One region of the Colwellia sp. BRX9-1 genome, then DNA from elsewhere that is predicted to be linked to it. Evidence: riboswitches for the same ligand, from Rfam matches in the RefSeq annotation. Region 1 holds a riboswitch; each other region holds the start of a gene.
What was found. A riboswitch is a leader RNA that binds a small molecule or an ion and turns the genes downstream of it on or off. The one in region 1 is predicted to bind cobalamin.

Region 1 (5,373 bases):
GCGGCAAATAAAATATGCTTATACATAAATTTCTCCTTCATTTTAAATAATAATATTTTGCTTATAGCTTGCTTGCGTAACATTAACTTGATATTGATGTTTTAATTTTTGCGCAAGTATATCCATGGCTTCTACTTCCCCATGTACGAGAACTACAGGTGGTTTGTTTTCGAAGCCTTGATACCACTCAAGTAAGCCTTGTTGGTCAGCATGTGCAGAGAATCCGCCAATGGTGTGAATATTTGCTTTAACTTGTACCTTTTCTCCCCACAACTTTATGTGTTCACAGCCATCAACAAGCGATCGACCTAATGTTCCTCTAGCTTGAAAGCCAACAATAAGCACATGAGCATTCTCACGCCAAATATTATGTTTGAAATGGTGTTTAATTCGCCCCCCTGTACACATGCCGCTACCCGCTATAATAATGGCGCCTGAAGATATTTGATTTATTTTCATCGAATATTCAGTTGTTTCTGACATGTGCAAGTTAGGTAAATTAAATATCCCATCATCTTGTAGTTGGACATCAACTGCTTTCTTATCGTAAACTTCGCGGTGCTTGGCATAAACATTAGTAGCTTTTATTCCCATAGGACTATCGAGAAAAATTTGCCAATCGCCTAATTGCCACTCCTCAAAATGTTGCTTAAATTCATAAAGTAACTCTTGTGTTCTGCCAACGGTAAAAGCAGGAATTAATATGTTTCCTTTACTACTTTTAGCATTAGCAATAATATTACCCATTTCTTGCCAAGTATCCTGCCAACTACGATGTAATCTGTCACCATATGTACTTTCCATAATGACCAAGTCAGCATGTTTAATCGTGAACGGATCACGTAAAATAGGGGCGTTTTTATGGCCTAAATCGCCACTAAAGACAATCTTTTTACTAACGCCGTTTTCAGTGAGTGCTAATTCAACAATAGCCGAACCAATAATATGACCCGCATCTCTAAGGGTTAGTTTAACGCCTTGGCATACTTCTAACTCGGCATCATAGGTAAGTCCTTTAAAATACTGACAGGTTGTCTCCGCTTCTGCTCTCGTATAAAGGGGGTCTACTAATGCTAAACCTTTACGCTCACGTTTTTTATTTTCCCAGCGGGCTTCCTTTTCGTGAATATAGCCTGAGTCTAGGAGCATAATTTTACATAAATCTACCGTGGTATTATGAGTATAGATACAACCATGAAAACCTTCTTTTATGAGCATGGGTAATCGACCTGTGTGGTCAAGGTGTGCGTGACTGACAATCACCGCATCTAGCTCACTAACATCAAAAGGGAAGGGGTCGTGATTGTGTTTTTCATGCTCATGAGAGCCCTGAAACATCCCACATTCAATAAGTATATTTTTGTTGTTTACTTGCACCAAATAGCAAGAACCCGTGACTTCACGAGTGGCACCGAAAAATTTAATATTCATTTTAGCTCCCATAAGGATTAGTGTGGATAATACTGATATCTGGTTTGTTGATAAGGTTTTAATGTGTAATTTGGCTGTAAAAAGGACACCAAATCAATAAGCTCGGTCACGGTCATAACATCGTTAAAGACCTTCATCTTTGATTTTCCTTCAGGTGTTCTTACCTTAGGCGAATGCGGGTTGGAGAATTTATGAGATGGATTAATTATTGAAGTAACTAATTCAGCGTAAGTTATGATTTTAGTTTTCTCACCTCCAAGGGAAACAGAGATATCTTGTTGTTTTACAATACTGGAGTCCTCAACACCTTTTAGTGTGTGGCACGCTAAACATTGGTACTTTAAGAAAACTGTTTTACCTGTTTCAATATTACCTTTAGGCAGGCTAAATCCTCGTGGGGAATCAACCCCTTTATCACAACTGAATAGCGTTAATGACAAAACGATAAGTAAAGTGAATAGAATGTATTTCATTGTTATTCCTTAATTACTTTTTTAAGTTGAATTAATTAAAGCGCTGATCAAAACCATGAGTAAAGTCTCAATAGTATTAGAATTTTTTCTTGCTTATTGATATCTACAAATTGTATAGATAAGCATTTTTCTGGTGATATCAAAGACTCTGCTGGGATAGCAGTACAAGTTAAAAAGCAGATGATTCCAAAAAAATTACACATAGCGCTTTCCACTATTAGGTTGATTTTTAGTCTAGTTGTTCTTACTTGAGGATTCTATTTTTTCTTGGAAGGACGTTGATATAGATCAATGATGTAGACGTTAATGAAAAACTAACAGCTTATGAATAAAGTAGGTAAATAACTTTGTCTATCCGATAACACTGAATAAATCATTCAGTGCGCAGCGCTTTTATGGGGGCTAATTTAGCGGCACTTTTTGCCGGGTGAATGCCAGCTAACAAACCAATAAGGGCAGAAAAGCTTAACGAACCTTTAATACATAAATATTAAGGTCAACTGATAGCGCAGGCTGTGTGAAAACTATTTTGAACTTGCGTAATTTGGAAATATCAACGACAAAAGGCTCTGTAGATTTAAATCTGTAGTAAGTTTGGTGTCAAACTACCTTTGAATTTACATAGCGTTGCATAAAAATTGTAAGCTGAGTGTTTTTACACAGCCTGAGCGAACAGTCAACCTAAAGAAAAACCAAAAGCTAACTTCTGCAATACTTATCAAAGTAAGCTTTAATTATTAGATGATGAACGACCGCTGTGGTGGCTAAGCGGACTACTTATTAAAATTAAGATAGGTCGTCTTTGTAGTAAAAGTGATCTGAAGAGATCAATCTCAAACATTATGCGTGTAACACATGAAAGCTCGATTTTAGGTTGTCATTTCGCCATGCTGATACTGAAATAAATTCAGCATGACGTAGTTGGTATCAGCATGACGTAGTTGGTATCAACACGGCTGAGTTATTACCAATCAATACCTTTTTGTGCTTTTATATTATTATCAAAAGCATGTTTAATCGATTGCACTTCACTAACCGTATCAGCTAATTCTAAGAGTGAACGATGTGCGCCACGGCCTGTGGCTATTACATGTTGCATAGGCGGGCGATTAGCGATGGCGTCTAATACTTCATCAAGATCAAGGTATTTAAACGACAGCATGTAAGTCAGTTCATCAAGTAGCACAACATCAATGGTTTCGTCAGCTAATAGTTTCTTTGCTTCTTTCCAAACAAGTTGAGCAGCGGCAATATCGGTTGATTTATCTTGTGTATTCCAAGTAAACCCTGTTGCCATCACGTGAAAAGGTACGCCGAGCTTTTCTAGGACATTTCTTTCGCCACAAGCCCAAGTGCCCTTTATAAATTGAATGGCTGCTGCGTTTAGACCGTGTCCTACTGCGCGAGTTAGCGTGCCAAATCCTGATGTTGACTTACCCTTACCGTTACCTGTAATTACAATTAATATACCGCGTTCATCAGTGGCAGCATCAACTCTTGCATCAACTTTATCTTTTACTTTTTGCATGCGTGCTTGGTGTTTTTCACTTTTTTGTGTTTCGTCAACCATGAGTATTCCTATTGATAATTATAGTCATTTTAAAGAGGAGAAAAGGCAAGGCTAACGTTAAGGGGGTCCCTTAAAAAATAGCAATTTACCGTGTATTCCCGCACGATTTTATTGATGTTAATGGTGGTGATTTTATTGTGGATAGGTATGCTGACTCATTGGCAACTCTTAAGTCACTACAATTTACAGTTGCGGGAACAGTCAAGGTTTCTCACCTTATTCCCTAAACACGTTTACGTTGCATTAGTTTACGAGATTTTTAATTATTTACAATATCTAGCGGCATTAAACACCATTGATTTTATGTTTTTGATAAATAGAATCTAAGGCAAGGAATTTTCAGTAATAAAAATGCCAACAATAGTTGTTGGCATTTTAGTGTTTTCTAATAATAACGTTATTTAACTAAGCCATTGGCTTACCAAATTTTTACACGTTTCTCAGGGGCGATATACATAGCATCACCTTCTTTAACGTTAAACGCTTTGTAGAATTCAGGCATGTTAGATAAAGAGCCTAATGCACGGAACTCACCAGGTGAATGAGGGTCAGTTGCTACTTGATTACGTAATGATTTCTCAACCTTTTTTCCACGCCATACTTGAGCAAAGCCCATGAAGAAACGTTGATCGCCAGTTAGTCCGTCAATTACCGGTGCTTCTTTACCATTTAATGAAGCAATATAAGCTTTATACGCGATAGTTACCCCTGATAAATCACCAATATTCTCGCCCAGTGTTAAAGAACCGTTTACATTTAAGTCTTCAAATACTGAATAGCCATCGTATTGTTTTACCAAGTCATCGGTGCGAACTTTAAAGGCCGCTAAATCTGCTTCAGTCCACCAGTTACGCATGTTACCGTCGCCATCATACTTACTCCCTTGGTCGTCAAATCCGTGACCCATTTCATGACCGATAACCGCGCCAATACCGCCATAGTTAACCGCATCGTCAGCAGCTAAGTTGAAAAATGGTGGTTGTAATATGGCTGCAGGGAAAACAATTTCATTCTTAGTTGGATTGTAATAAGCATTAACAGTTTGCGGCGTCATGCCCCATTCTTGCTTATCAATTGGACCACCTAACTTAGCGACTTCTTTTTGATGAGAAACACTACCAGAACGCATTTTATTGCCCACTAAGTCATCACCTTTAATAACAAGTGCGGAGTAATCTTCCCACTTATTTGGGTAACCAATTTTAGGATCAAAGCTTGCTAGTTTTACATGGGCAGCTTTTTTAGTTGAATCAGACATCCACTCTAGTTCATCAATACTTGCACCATATGCTCCGCGTAAGTTTTCAACAAGTTGTGTCATTCGGGTTTTAGCTTCGGGCTTAAAGTGACGGCTCACATAAACTTTACCAATAACCTCACCTAAATTGCTGTTAACTACGCCAACACCACGCTTCCACATTGGACGTTGTTCTTTTTGTCCTCTTAACTGCTGAGAATAAAAGTCAAAGTTTTCATTATCTAAGTCAGCGGTTAAAGAACCAGCAAAGTTACTTAAGGTATGGAAAGTTAAGTAAGTTTGCCAATCAGCTAATGAGGTTGCTGCAAATATTTCGCCAAAACCTTTAACAAATGAAGGTTGGTTAATAATGATGTCTTTTTGGGCTGATACGCCTTGAGCAGCAAGGTAAGCATTCCAGTTAAATGCATCAGTAACTGTGTTTAAGTCAGCGACATCGAATTTATTGTAAGTTTTACTGCTGTCACGAGTTTCAACTTTTGTCCAATGAAAACCTGCTAATTTAGTTTCAATTGCCATGACCGTTTGCGCAGCAGCTTTACCGTTCTTCAAACCAGCTAAGTTGAACATATTTTCAATATGAGCAACATAACCTTTACGTAATGCGGCAAAACGTTCGGTTTCATCAAAGTAGTAATCTC
Region 2 (5,373 bases), on a different contig from region 1:
GAGAGGGAACAGAATTACTGTACGATAACAGTGTTGGTGAGTTAAACCCCGAGCAGCAAGAAATATCTAACATTATCCGTAGCAGTGTTACCCGCTTGCAACGTTTAATTGAAGACTTACTTGACTTTAATATTGTGCTCGACTCGACCAGTTTACAAGATACTGAAATTGTTGATTTATCATTGTTAGTTACTCAGGTATTACAGCAAAGAACTTTAGATATTAAACAGAAAAACTTAACCATTGACTATAAAAACCACGCAATACAACTCAAGGTCAATGCCAAACAATTAAGTGTTATTTTAGATAACCTCTTATCCAATGCGATAAAATACTCGCACGACAATAATGTTATTAACATTAACTGTTCACTTGATAATAGTCTGTTGTCGATAACCGTTATTGACCAAGGTCGCGGAATAGCCAGTAGCCAAAAAGAAAAAATATTTGATGCTTTTTATCAAGGAACACCGGCAAAGAATGCCAAAATAAAAGGTAGTGGTTTAGGTTTAACCATAGTAAAGGAGTTACTGATGCGCTTAAATGGCACCATTAATATAACCAGTAACACAGGTAAAAATAGTGGCACTGCCATGACAATAACCTTGCCTAATGCTTTTCTAACAAAAAAAATGAGTGGAGTATCAGTGTAATGTTATATTTATTTTATAGAATACTCACTGTTAGTTTTTTACTGTTATTACTGCCCGTGTTAACGGGTTGTCAGTTACTAAACAGCGACAATAAAAGCCATCACATTAACAGTGGCCCCCTTGATTATACAGAATATTATTTGTCTTTAGTCGAGTTAAACCAAGCACAAATTGCCGATAAAATACACCAACATCAATTAGTTTCGTTAGCCGAGAGCATGTTAATCAAACAAGATAAAAATAACAGTGCTGAAACTATTGAATGGCAATTAAAATCAGCACTATTTTTTGCTCTACCTCATTCACCGGTTCACAATCCGTTTACCGCAAAAAGTAAATTAAATCAGCTGTCGCTTATTACCCTGAGTAAAAACAATCTAAGCCAAAGCGACTTTGCCTTTTTTAGTATGTTAAAAACACAACTCAACCAGCAGATATTACAACTGAATGAACTATCGCAAGAAAAAAAGGCGCGACAGCTCATTAAGCAAGCCTATCAAGATCAACAACAACAATTAGAAGTGTTAAAGCAGCAAATAAATCAGCTGAGAAAAATAGAACATAATATTAATGAGCATGGGCAGTAAAAATGATGGTTTCAACAAACAGCAAAAAATTCGATCAGCAAAAAAGTGAAAAAATACTACTTGTTGATGACGATCCCAGTTTATTAAGATTACTTGGTATCCGCTTATCTGCTGCGGGTTATCAAATAGAGTCAGCAAACAGTGCTAAAATGGCTTTAGGTATTTTAGAAACATTTCATCCGCAATTAGTGATCAGCGATTTACGTATGGAAGGTATGGACGGTATGGCATTATTTGAAAAAATCCGTCAGCAACAGCCTAATTTGCCCGTCATCATTATGACCGCACACGGCACGATACCCGATGCTATTAGTGCGACTAAGCAAGGCGTATTTAGTTTTTTAACCAAACCTTTTGAAAGCCAAGAATTACTCTCTACTGTGCAAGAAGCCATTCGCTTACAACCACAAAGTAGCGCTCATAATACCGACAAAAAAGCCGATATTTGGCGCAAGAAAATAATTAGCCGAAGTGCCGTTATGTCTTCGTTGTTACAGCAAACTTATCAAGTTGCCCAAAGTGACTTTAGTTTATTGATCCATAGTCCCAGTGGTACAGGTAAAGAACTCCTGGCAAAAGCCGTGCATTTAGCAAGTAAGCGTCATGATAAAAAATTTACGGCGATTAATTGTGCGGCAATACCTGAACAATTACTCGAGTCAGAGTTATTTGGACACTGTAAAGGTGCTTTTACTGGCGCAGATAAAAATCATCAAGGGCTTTTCCAATCAACCCATGGTGGTACCTTATTTCTTGATGAAGTCGGCGACATGCCGATGAGCTTTCAAGTTAAATTATTACGCGCCTTACAAGAAAAAGAGGTGCGCCCAGTCGGCAGTGCCCAGTCAGTAAAAGTCGATGTCCGTATTATTGCCGCTACCCATAAAAACTTACAACAAGCGATCATAGATAAAAGCTTTCGTGAAGATCTTTACTACCGCTTAAATGTTGTGGAACTCACTTTACCAGCCCTGTCTGAACGACGTGAAGATATTCCTTTGCTTGCCCAGCACTTTTTAACAGTCGCGATTAAAAGTACCAGTCATAAAATAAACGGCTTTAGCCAAGCCGCGATGGAGATTTTAATTAGGGCTGAATGGCCCGGTAATATTAGACAATTACAAAATGTTGTTGAGCAATGCGTCGCTTTATCTACCGAGCCATTAATTAGTGAGAGTTTAATTAATAATGCTTTACGTAATGAAAGTGCACAGCTGCCTTCTTTTCAAGAAGCGAGAGAGCAATTCGAGCGTGACTACTTAGCAAAATTACTAAAAACCACCGAAGGTAATGTTTCACAAGCCGCAAAAATAGCGCAGCGAAACCGAACAGAATTCTATAAACTATTGAAAAAGCATCACTTAAATGCCGAATCATTTAGACTAGACAACAACATGATTTCACAAGCATAGCCGAGCATAACTAAACGATGAAAAGCTTACACTTAACCAACTTTTTTCCTTATCAGCTGACGCAACTGCAAGTAAAAGTGAGTGATAACATTGCTGACATTTACACAGGAAGATTTGAGCTTTCTCGTCAAGAATGGCGAGTGCTAGCCAGCTTAGGTAACGGAGAGTTATTATCCGCAAAGCAGATAGGTGAACAAACTAACTTAGAAAAAATGCCGGCGAGCCGCGCAATAACAAGGATGCAAGCTCAGGGATTATTGGTTAAAAACACAGATAAATCCGATAAACGCTCTTCGCTATTAAAACTAACCACGCAAGGTTTGGCTATATATCAACAGTTAATACCTATGGTGCTAGCTCGTGAGCAAGAACTATTATCGGTATTAAGTGCTGAAGAAAAAAATCAGCTAGCTAATATTATTGAAAAATTAACTTTAAAATCAGTGGATATAGCGAATCAATAACAATGACAATTGTCGCTGATAATGACTGACCAAACTCACCATTAAACAGCCTAGGTGAAATTGGCAGACAATAAATACCTACCGTAGAGCTTAGGTTTTATCGGCTGTTATTGAACGATTCATTATTAATTAAAAAGAAGAAATTGCCGTCACTAAAGTGTCAGTAACTTCAAAAAATGCCTCACCAGATCATCGTTAATACCATCAGATAAAATAGTCTGGCAACAAAGTTTTTCTGATAATACGACATGTTTTACCTCTGAACTCAAAGGGCTGAGTCAAAATAAAGAGTAAATGACGTTGCGTTAAACCCGTCAAACGATTAAAGCTAACTAGCCATGAACTATAGATTTAATACTCTAACTGTTGACAAGCTATATTAATAGTCTCAAAATAACGACCATAATTGATTAGGTGCTCAATATTTATACTTTAACAAGGTATGAATTAGAGATAATCGGGAAGTTAGTACATGCTATGCATAATTCTAACGCTGCCCCCGCAACGGTAATACTTTACGCTATGTAAAGTTAAGCCCGGAGACCGGCCTAAATGATATCGAATGACTTGCAGTGCGGTGGGCGCTACGGAATTTAATGACATTAGCAATAGCTAGTTGTCATGATCCTTCCGTACCTCCCTCAAAATTTTTTGAGGTTATTATTTTTTCTTATTTACGAAATATCTTTGTTCTTTTACTCATAGCGATGCCTGTATTTGCGCAAGTAGGAGACGTGTCAACTGACGATATAGAAGTCATTGAAGTTGTTAATGATCAGTCATTTAATACACCTAATTATCAAGTATTACATCGCGAAAGCTTTATATACTCATCGCAAACGCTTGCCGATATTTTACAGTCGATAAATGGCATTCAAATTCGCCAAATAAGTGGAATTGGTAATCCTGTCTCTGTTTCAATTAGAGGGTCGAGTAGTAAGCAGGTCCAACTTTATATTGATGGTCAACTTATTAACGATAGCCAATTTGGTGGTTTTGATTTAAACCAGATACCCACAGAACAAATTGAAAGTATTGAAATCAGTAAAAATCAAGCGATTGGTACCGGCGCTACCCCTATAGGTGGTGTTATTCGCATTAACACTTACAACCCCACTGAAGACTCCAGTAAATTAACCTTGGCCACGGGCTCATTTGGCTATCAAGAAGTTAATGCGCTTTATAATAAAGCATTTAAAACTCACAGTCTGTCTTTTGGTGGTCATTATATTAACAGTGACAACGATTACGATTTTATCGTTCCTGCGGGCTTTAGTAGTAGTGATACGTCTGACAGACAAGCATTAAGAAATAATGAGTTTACAAAGAAGTCTTTTTTTATAAACGACATATTCCAATTTAATCAACATCAGATCAGGGTCAATGTACAATATAACGATCAAGAAAAAGCCCTGCCTAATTACCAAAACAACTCCCCTGAAAACAATTCGACGTTAAACTCTGACAACTTACGCTATAGCTATCAACATCAATGGTTAAGCAAATCCCCTTGGCTAAATTCAATTGAATTTGAAGCCTACGCTGAAAATAAAGATGAGCGTTATATTTCAAGTCCCGACTCGATAAAACTTGATATCAATGATTATGAAACAACAAAAAAACATATCGGCTTTAAACCTTACCTTACATGGAACGAGTTTAATCTAATGCCATTTGTCAGTTTTAATAAACAAAATTTCAGCTCTGTTAGCGAACACAACGGAAAACCAACACAATGTAATGGTATAGCGTCATGTGATATTTCAGCAAAAAAAGAACAACTCAACATAGGCTCTCGCATTGAGTGGCAACCCGAGTCACTCCCCATAGAAGTGTATGCATTGTTGAGTAACCTACAAGAGAAAAATTCAAACATAGCGATTAATCAATCCAGTGCAGCTAAGTTTGTAGCCAATGATAATTATCAAACAACTGAAGTCGGGTTAAGCTTTAAGCAAGGTAATTTAAAAGTTACCAGTAACTTAAGTAATGGTGTGAGAACACCGACATTATACGAATTATTTGGTGATAGAGGCTCCTTTAAGGGTAATGATAATTTATTGCCAGAAGAAGCAAAAACACTCTCAATGGGTGGGCAGTACCTTTACAAAAGTCTGTCTATATCTTCATCTATTTACCAACAAAAATTAGAAAATTCAATTGTCGCAATTTTTAACTCAAGTAATGTCGGTAGCTATAGAAATGTCAGTAATGCAGACTTGTTAGGCATTGAAATTCAAACAAATTATCAATTATT
Region 3 (5,373 bases), on a different contig from region 1:
ATTTGTGAGGTCACTTCACTAGGTGCAATAGAAACACCTTGCGCTGCGACACCGTGATCACCGGCAAATATAAATAAACTAGGATGTTTAATACTCAATGATTGTTGGTCAGTATTTACTATTGATAACTGCACAGCGGCAATAATTTTAGCGGTATCTTCTAGTTGGCCTAATGCGCCGAGTGGTTTAGTTTTTCCATCGATAGTCGACTGGATCTGTTGATTAAACACATCAGTTACTTTTTTAATAGCAAAGTTCATCAATAGCTCCTTTAAGCTTTATTTTTGCGAAAGTACAACAAGGATAAAAAGAATAAGCTCCCCAAAGCAGAAGTGATAACACCTACGGGTAGCTCTTGGTTTTCTAGTACAACTCTCGATAATACATCCACCCAAATCATAAAAATACCACCGACTAAAGCGGTTAACATAATGCCAAAAACAGTGCCTTGAGAAACAAAAAATCGTACAATATGGGGTATCATCAAGCCAACAAAGCCTATACCGCCGCACAAAGAGACTAACGTTGCGGTGATCAGTGAACTCAGTACCAACATCACTAAGCGAAAGCGGTTAACATTAATACCTAAGGTTGTAGCACTTTCATCGCCTAACAACATTGCATTCAGTTGGCGTCGATACGCTAACATCATAATGACACAGCTAATAATAACGACCGCGGGAAACCATAAAATTGACCATTGCGCACGTGAAAAACTGCCCATAGTCCAAAATAATATCGCCGTAACCGCTTGTGGATCGGTATGATAAAGTAACAAGCTAGTAAACGAGCTGAACAAAAACGATAACGCTACGCCAGCCAATAGCATAGATTCAACTTGTTGACTTTGCCGACGACCAGAGATCATTAGCAACATTAGCATCGCCACTAAACTGCCCGCAAAAGCCGCGACAGGTGTTACAACAGAAATAGTGCTGCCCAATAAAACAATAGATATAACGACTCCTAAAGAAGCCCCTGAAGAAATACCAAAAAGATAAGGGTCAGCTAATGGATTTCGCGTTACCGTTTGTAAAATCAGCCCAGAAACCGCTAAGCCACAACCCGCTAAAAAAGCTAAAATGGCGCGCGGCATGCGTAACTCCCAAATAATACGCTCATAAAAAATCACCTCACTAGCGTCTTTATCTGCGGATAAACTAGCCAGTAGACTCGAAGTAACATCGCTAAAACTGATATCTGCCGCACCTAAAGATAACGACGCAATAAAGCTGATAACACCGAAAGCTAAGGTCAGAAAAATAATCCCCGAATGATTGACCTTAAACATGAGGTAACGCTCTACTTTCTGCCGTTTTTTCTTGAGTATCGTAGCCATAGAAATAAGAAATATGAGGAACCTTATGTTGTGGATGAAGAGAAACTTGCGCGCAGACACCAAATACATTTGATAACATTTCAGAGGTGATCACCGCTTGTGGTGACCCTTGCTTAACCAGTTTACCTTTATCTAACACCAGCAGTTGATCGCACATCGCACTGGCAAGGTTTAAATCATGAAAAGACGCAATAACCGTGATGCCTAGCGATTTAGCTAATTCAATAACCTGAATTTGATAGCGAACATCAAGATGACTGGTTGGCTCGTCCATAATAAGTAAGCTGGGCGTTTGCACGATAGCACGAGCTATAAGTGCGCGTTGTTTTTCTCCACCGGATAAATGTTCAAAATTTTGTAAGTTTTTATCCACTAAGCCAACCTGCTTAATAGCACGGTCTATCTTGAGTCGGTCGCTGGCTTGATCACGGGTAAATAGACCTTTGTGTGGCAGTAAACCCAGCGCAACAACGTCATGAACAGTTAAGTTAAAATGGGTGGGTGTTTCTTGTAAAACTACAGCGATATCTTGCGCATATTGATAGGCGTCATACTTTTTCCAAATATCTTTTTGATTAAATTCCACCAAACCAGAATCAGGTTTTACGTAACGATATAAGCAGCGAAGTAAGCTAGACTTTCCGGCACCATTAGGCCCTAAAATACCAGTAAAACTGCCTTTTTTAATGGTGAAAGAAATATCATCTAAAATAAGTTGGCTGTCGGCATGCCAAGAAAGATGCTGCACTGAAAGCAATGCGGTATTAGCGGTATTTATTGATGAGGATTGATCCTGGCTACTATTCAAAAATTGCTACTCACATACTATTGACACTTAAGGAGCATCAAACAGAGCACAATCAATCTCTTAGTATATGAAAACTCAAGAGTCGACAATACAATGTTCGAGTAAACCCGCTCGACTTTGTTGGTTTTGCCTGTCATTTTGATAGGCAAATGACTCTAAATTAATGGGTATCCTGACTTAAGCTTTATGGTTATTAAATACCACTAAAAGGCTTTTACAGTTGCGGGTACAGTTGCGGTTTTTCACCACATTCCCACATTAAAAATGAGTTATATAATTTTGTTTGGAGATTATCGTCTGCTCACTAAAAATAGCAAGGTTTAATTGCCAATAACACCGAATTCATTGACTTATCGAGGTAACTTATCACCACACTATTTTTGGCCAATCAACGCCACTATCATCAGTATAAATATTAACTTTAACTAGCCCCGCATAAGGAATATCAATATGACTCATGTGAACCGTGCCCGGCATAGGCAAATTAAGTACACGCGCAATTAAGTGTTTGATAACACCACCATGCGCAACCACCAAGGTATTTCCTTCGGGTGCGTCTGCAAGCCATTCTTGCCACCAAGTATCGACACGCTTGACAAAATCAGCCATAGCTTCACCATTAGGCACAGTATGCTGCCAAGGGTTTTGCCAAAAATCACCCAGTGAAGGCTGCACAGCACTGGCTTTTATCTGCCACAAGGCTTGATAGGTTTTTCCATCCCAATCACCAAAATTCATTTCTTTAAGGTTATCGCTTAATTGGAGATTAATGCTGTATTTTAATGAGTATGCTTTGGCAAACACCTGACAACGTTGCAAAGGTGAACTGATACAAAAGGATATCTCTGGTAATTTTTGGCTAACGTCCCACAGCTGTTGCAAGCCATTTTCAGAAAGTGCGACATCTGTTTTACCGGCTAAAATACCCGGTGTAGCAATTTCACCATGGCGTAATAAATATAAAGTCCGCTGTAGCAAAGCATTACCTCTTAATATATATAGTGTAAAAAAGCATAGCGTAACCTTAAATTCAATATTGCGTAAGTACTATGACAAATAGCCGTGCACTTATAAGCGACAGCATGCGCGTCAATGTTGTTCACTTTAGCAAAATGAGCACTTAACTACCTCGCCATTTAGCCTCACGTTTACGGAAAAAACGCACGTTTTAATCCCTCATTTCCATCATAATAGGACCCTAGATTTAAAGGTAAAATACCTGCTAATTCGTTTTGTTCTTTTGATACTGTTGAAAACCAAGGCGGTCCGGGGGCTTCTCTCTTAATGCTTTAATGTAATAGCAAAAAGTGCCTAAATTCATCTATAAAAAAGCCGCTCAGTTTATCTGAACGGCTTGGCTAATTTAAATATGTTTAACTTTACTATTTAATTAGAAACTATAACGAGCAGTCAGTGTAATTCTACGTGGAGCTTGGTAGTTTACGGGTGTCGTATAGTTAGGGTTAGGCAGTCTCGATGAAGCCGAGCCTACGTCACCTGTTTCATTGTATTCAGTGACTTCTTGAAAGTTAAAGGCATTTCTAACATTGACTTTCACGGTTAAGCCATCAACATATTCCGGCTTATACGTTAAACCTAGATCAACATTTTTAACCCATGGAGTACGGCCTTGATCGCCACGATTACCTAATACACCACCACAGTAAAACGATGAAGCACCGTAATTAGCTAAACCGCCAGCATCAACACCTAACTCATCTCTAAGTTCGTCAAGTGGGATAAAACCAACACAGTTTCTTGGACGACCAGATTGTAAACTGAAATTAACAGATACTGAAATCTCATCATTAACTTGGTATGCACCAAAAGCTTTAAAGGTGTGACGACGATCATTGGGTAAAGCACCATAGGCACCATGCTGAAATAATGCATTATCAATGTCTTGTGTTAAACCTGCATCCTCTTGCTCTAGAGTCGAGTTAACATAACCTTCTGAGTTACCTTCACTTTTAGCTAAAGTATAAGAGCCCTGCAAGAACCAACCGTCAGCAAAAGGCTTCTCGAAAGTGAATTCTAAAGCTTTATAAGTACGTTTGTATTTTTCTAGGCCGAAGTATTCTTCAGGAACACTTTCTACCTCGTAATTACCGTCATTGTTAAGATCCAGCGCAATAGAAAAATCATTACCTGGGTTCATCATCATACAGCCAGCCATTGATTTATAATCGAAATCATTATAACCATTCTCTGTTGCATAATCGATAAATGGCTGATGAGAACAGTAATCATCCATGCCATCTTTAACTTCACGGTAAATAGCCTTGGCACCTAAAATCCAGTCATCAACCTGCTGTTGATAGCCAAGAATAAATTCATCTTGATGCATAGGTTTTAAGTTTGTTGCCGCTACGGTTCTTGAATCAGGCGCTTTCTCATCACCGTTAGAGTTTCTTGTACCAATAGCGTCGCCCACTTTATCAGGAGCAGCAGTGATTGGATTTTCATCAGCACTGTCTACATAAAAGTACTCTTCATAGCTCCATTCAGTACCTGCAGCACGAATATTTGTATTAGCCGCGATTGGCATAAAGTAACGCCCGGCAGTACCGAAAAGTTTTTTGTTACCATCGCCATCCATATCCCAAGAGAAGCCCAAACGCGGCGCCAATTCACTGTCAGATTTAACAAATGAATCGCCATCACCGTTGCGGTTTTCAAAGCCTTCTGAACGCAAACCTAAGTATACCATCCACTCATCAGTAACTTGCCAAGTGTCTTCTATATAAAATGCTGTGTTTTCAACTTCATAAGAAGCAGAACCCGTATTACTTTCTCTATGGCGAATATATTCTTCACCTGCTGTTACAAAAGCACCATTAACACTTTGTCCGCCTGCTCCGTCAACATCTTGAGCTACATGCCAGCGCCAGTATTCGCCACCTGTAAAGGTAGTGCCACGTTTAGTCGAGGTAAATTTCTCTTGGTCATAACCGACACGAAGTGTATGTTCACCTAGAATCCATTCTGCGCCTAAACGTAAAGAGTCGCGTTCATCAGTATCAGAAGCGATCCCAGCTTCAGGCACAGTACTTTGGCCTTGAGCAATACCCCAACAACCAATGCTTTGTGAACTTGAAGGTGTTTCACGGCGATCGAATACTAACTCACATTCAGCGCCAGGGCCGATATCAGGGTTACGCGTTTCTAGTTCATTGGTCATGTTGCCCCAAAGAACACTTACTGAGAAATCATCAGTTAAAAATCC

Region 2: it holds a riboswitch for cobalamin, as region 1 does, so the genes downstream of both, H4J76_RS06185 (TonB-dependent receptor) here and cobO (cob(I)yrinic acid a,c-diamide adenosyltransferase) in region 1, are expected to answer to the same signal.
Region 3: it holds a riboswitch for cobalamin, as region 1 does, so the genes downstream of both, H4J76_RS06225 (ABC transporter ATP-binding protein) here and cobO (cob(I)yrinic acid a,c-diamide adenosyltransferase) in region 1, are expected to answer to the same signal.

Annotation. Positions count from the first base shown of each region.
Region 1 is NZ_JACGVM010000007.1:140-5,512, forward strand. Features, by position in the region: gene H4J76_RS08530 (MBL fold metallo-hydrolase RNA specificity domain-containing protein) at 43-1,431, opposite strand; gene H4J76_RS08535 (c-type cytochrome) at 1,449-1,904, opposite strand; gene cobO (cob(I)yrinic acid a,c-diamide adenosyltransferase) at 2,869-3,474, opposite strand; cobalamin riboswitch at 3,597-3,741, opposite strand; gene H4J76_RS08545 (M13 family metallopeptidase) at 3,893-5,373, opposite strand, start outside.
Region 2 is NZ_JACGVM010000004.1:124,045-129,417, forward strand. Features, by position in the region: gene H4J76_RS06165 (cell wall metabolism sensor histidine kinase WalK) at 1-653, shown strand, start outside; gene H4J76_RS06170 (hypothetical protein) at 653-1,240, shown strand; gene H4J76_RS06175 (sigma 54-interacting transcriptional regulator) at 1,243-2,652, shown strand; gene H4J76_RS06180 (MarR family winged helix-turn-helix transcriptional regulator) at 2,670-3,116, shown strand; cobalamin riboswitch at 3,512-3,683, shown strand; gene H4J76_RS06185 (TonB-dependent receptor) at 3,713-5,373, shown strand, end outside.
Region 3 is NZ_JACGVM010000004.1:136,473-141,845, forward strand. Features, by position in the region: gene cobT (nicotinate-nucleotide--dimethylbenzimidazole phosphoribosyltransferase) at 1-260, opposite strand, end outside; gene H4J76_RS06220 (iron ABC transporter permease) at 272-1,291, opposite strand; gene H4J76_RS06225 (ABC transporter ATP-binding protein) at 1,284-2,147, opposite strand; cobalamin riboswitch at 2,292-2,441, opposite strand; gene H4J76_RS06230 (histidine phosphatase family protein) at 2,514-3,125, opposite strand; gene H4J76_RS06235 (TonB-dependent receptor) at 3,538-5,373, opposite strand, start outside.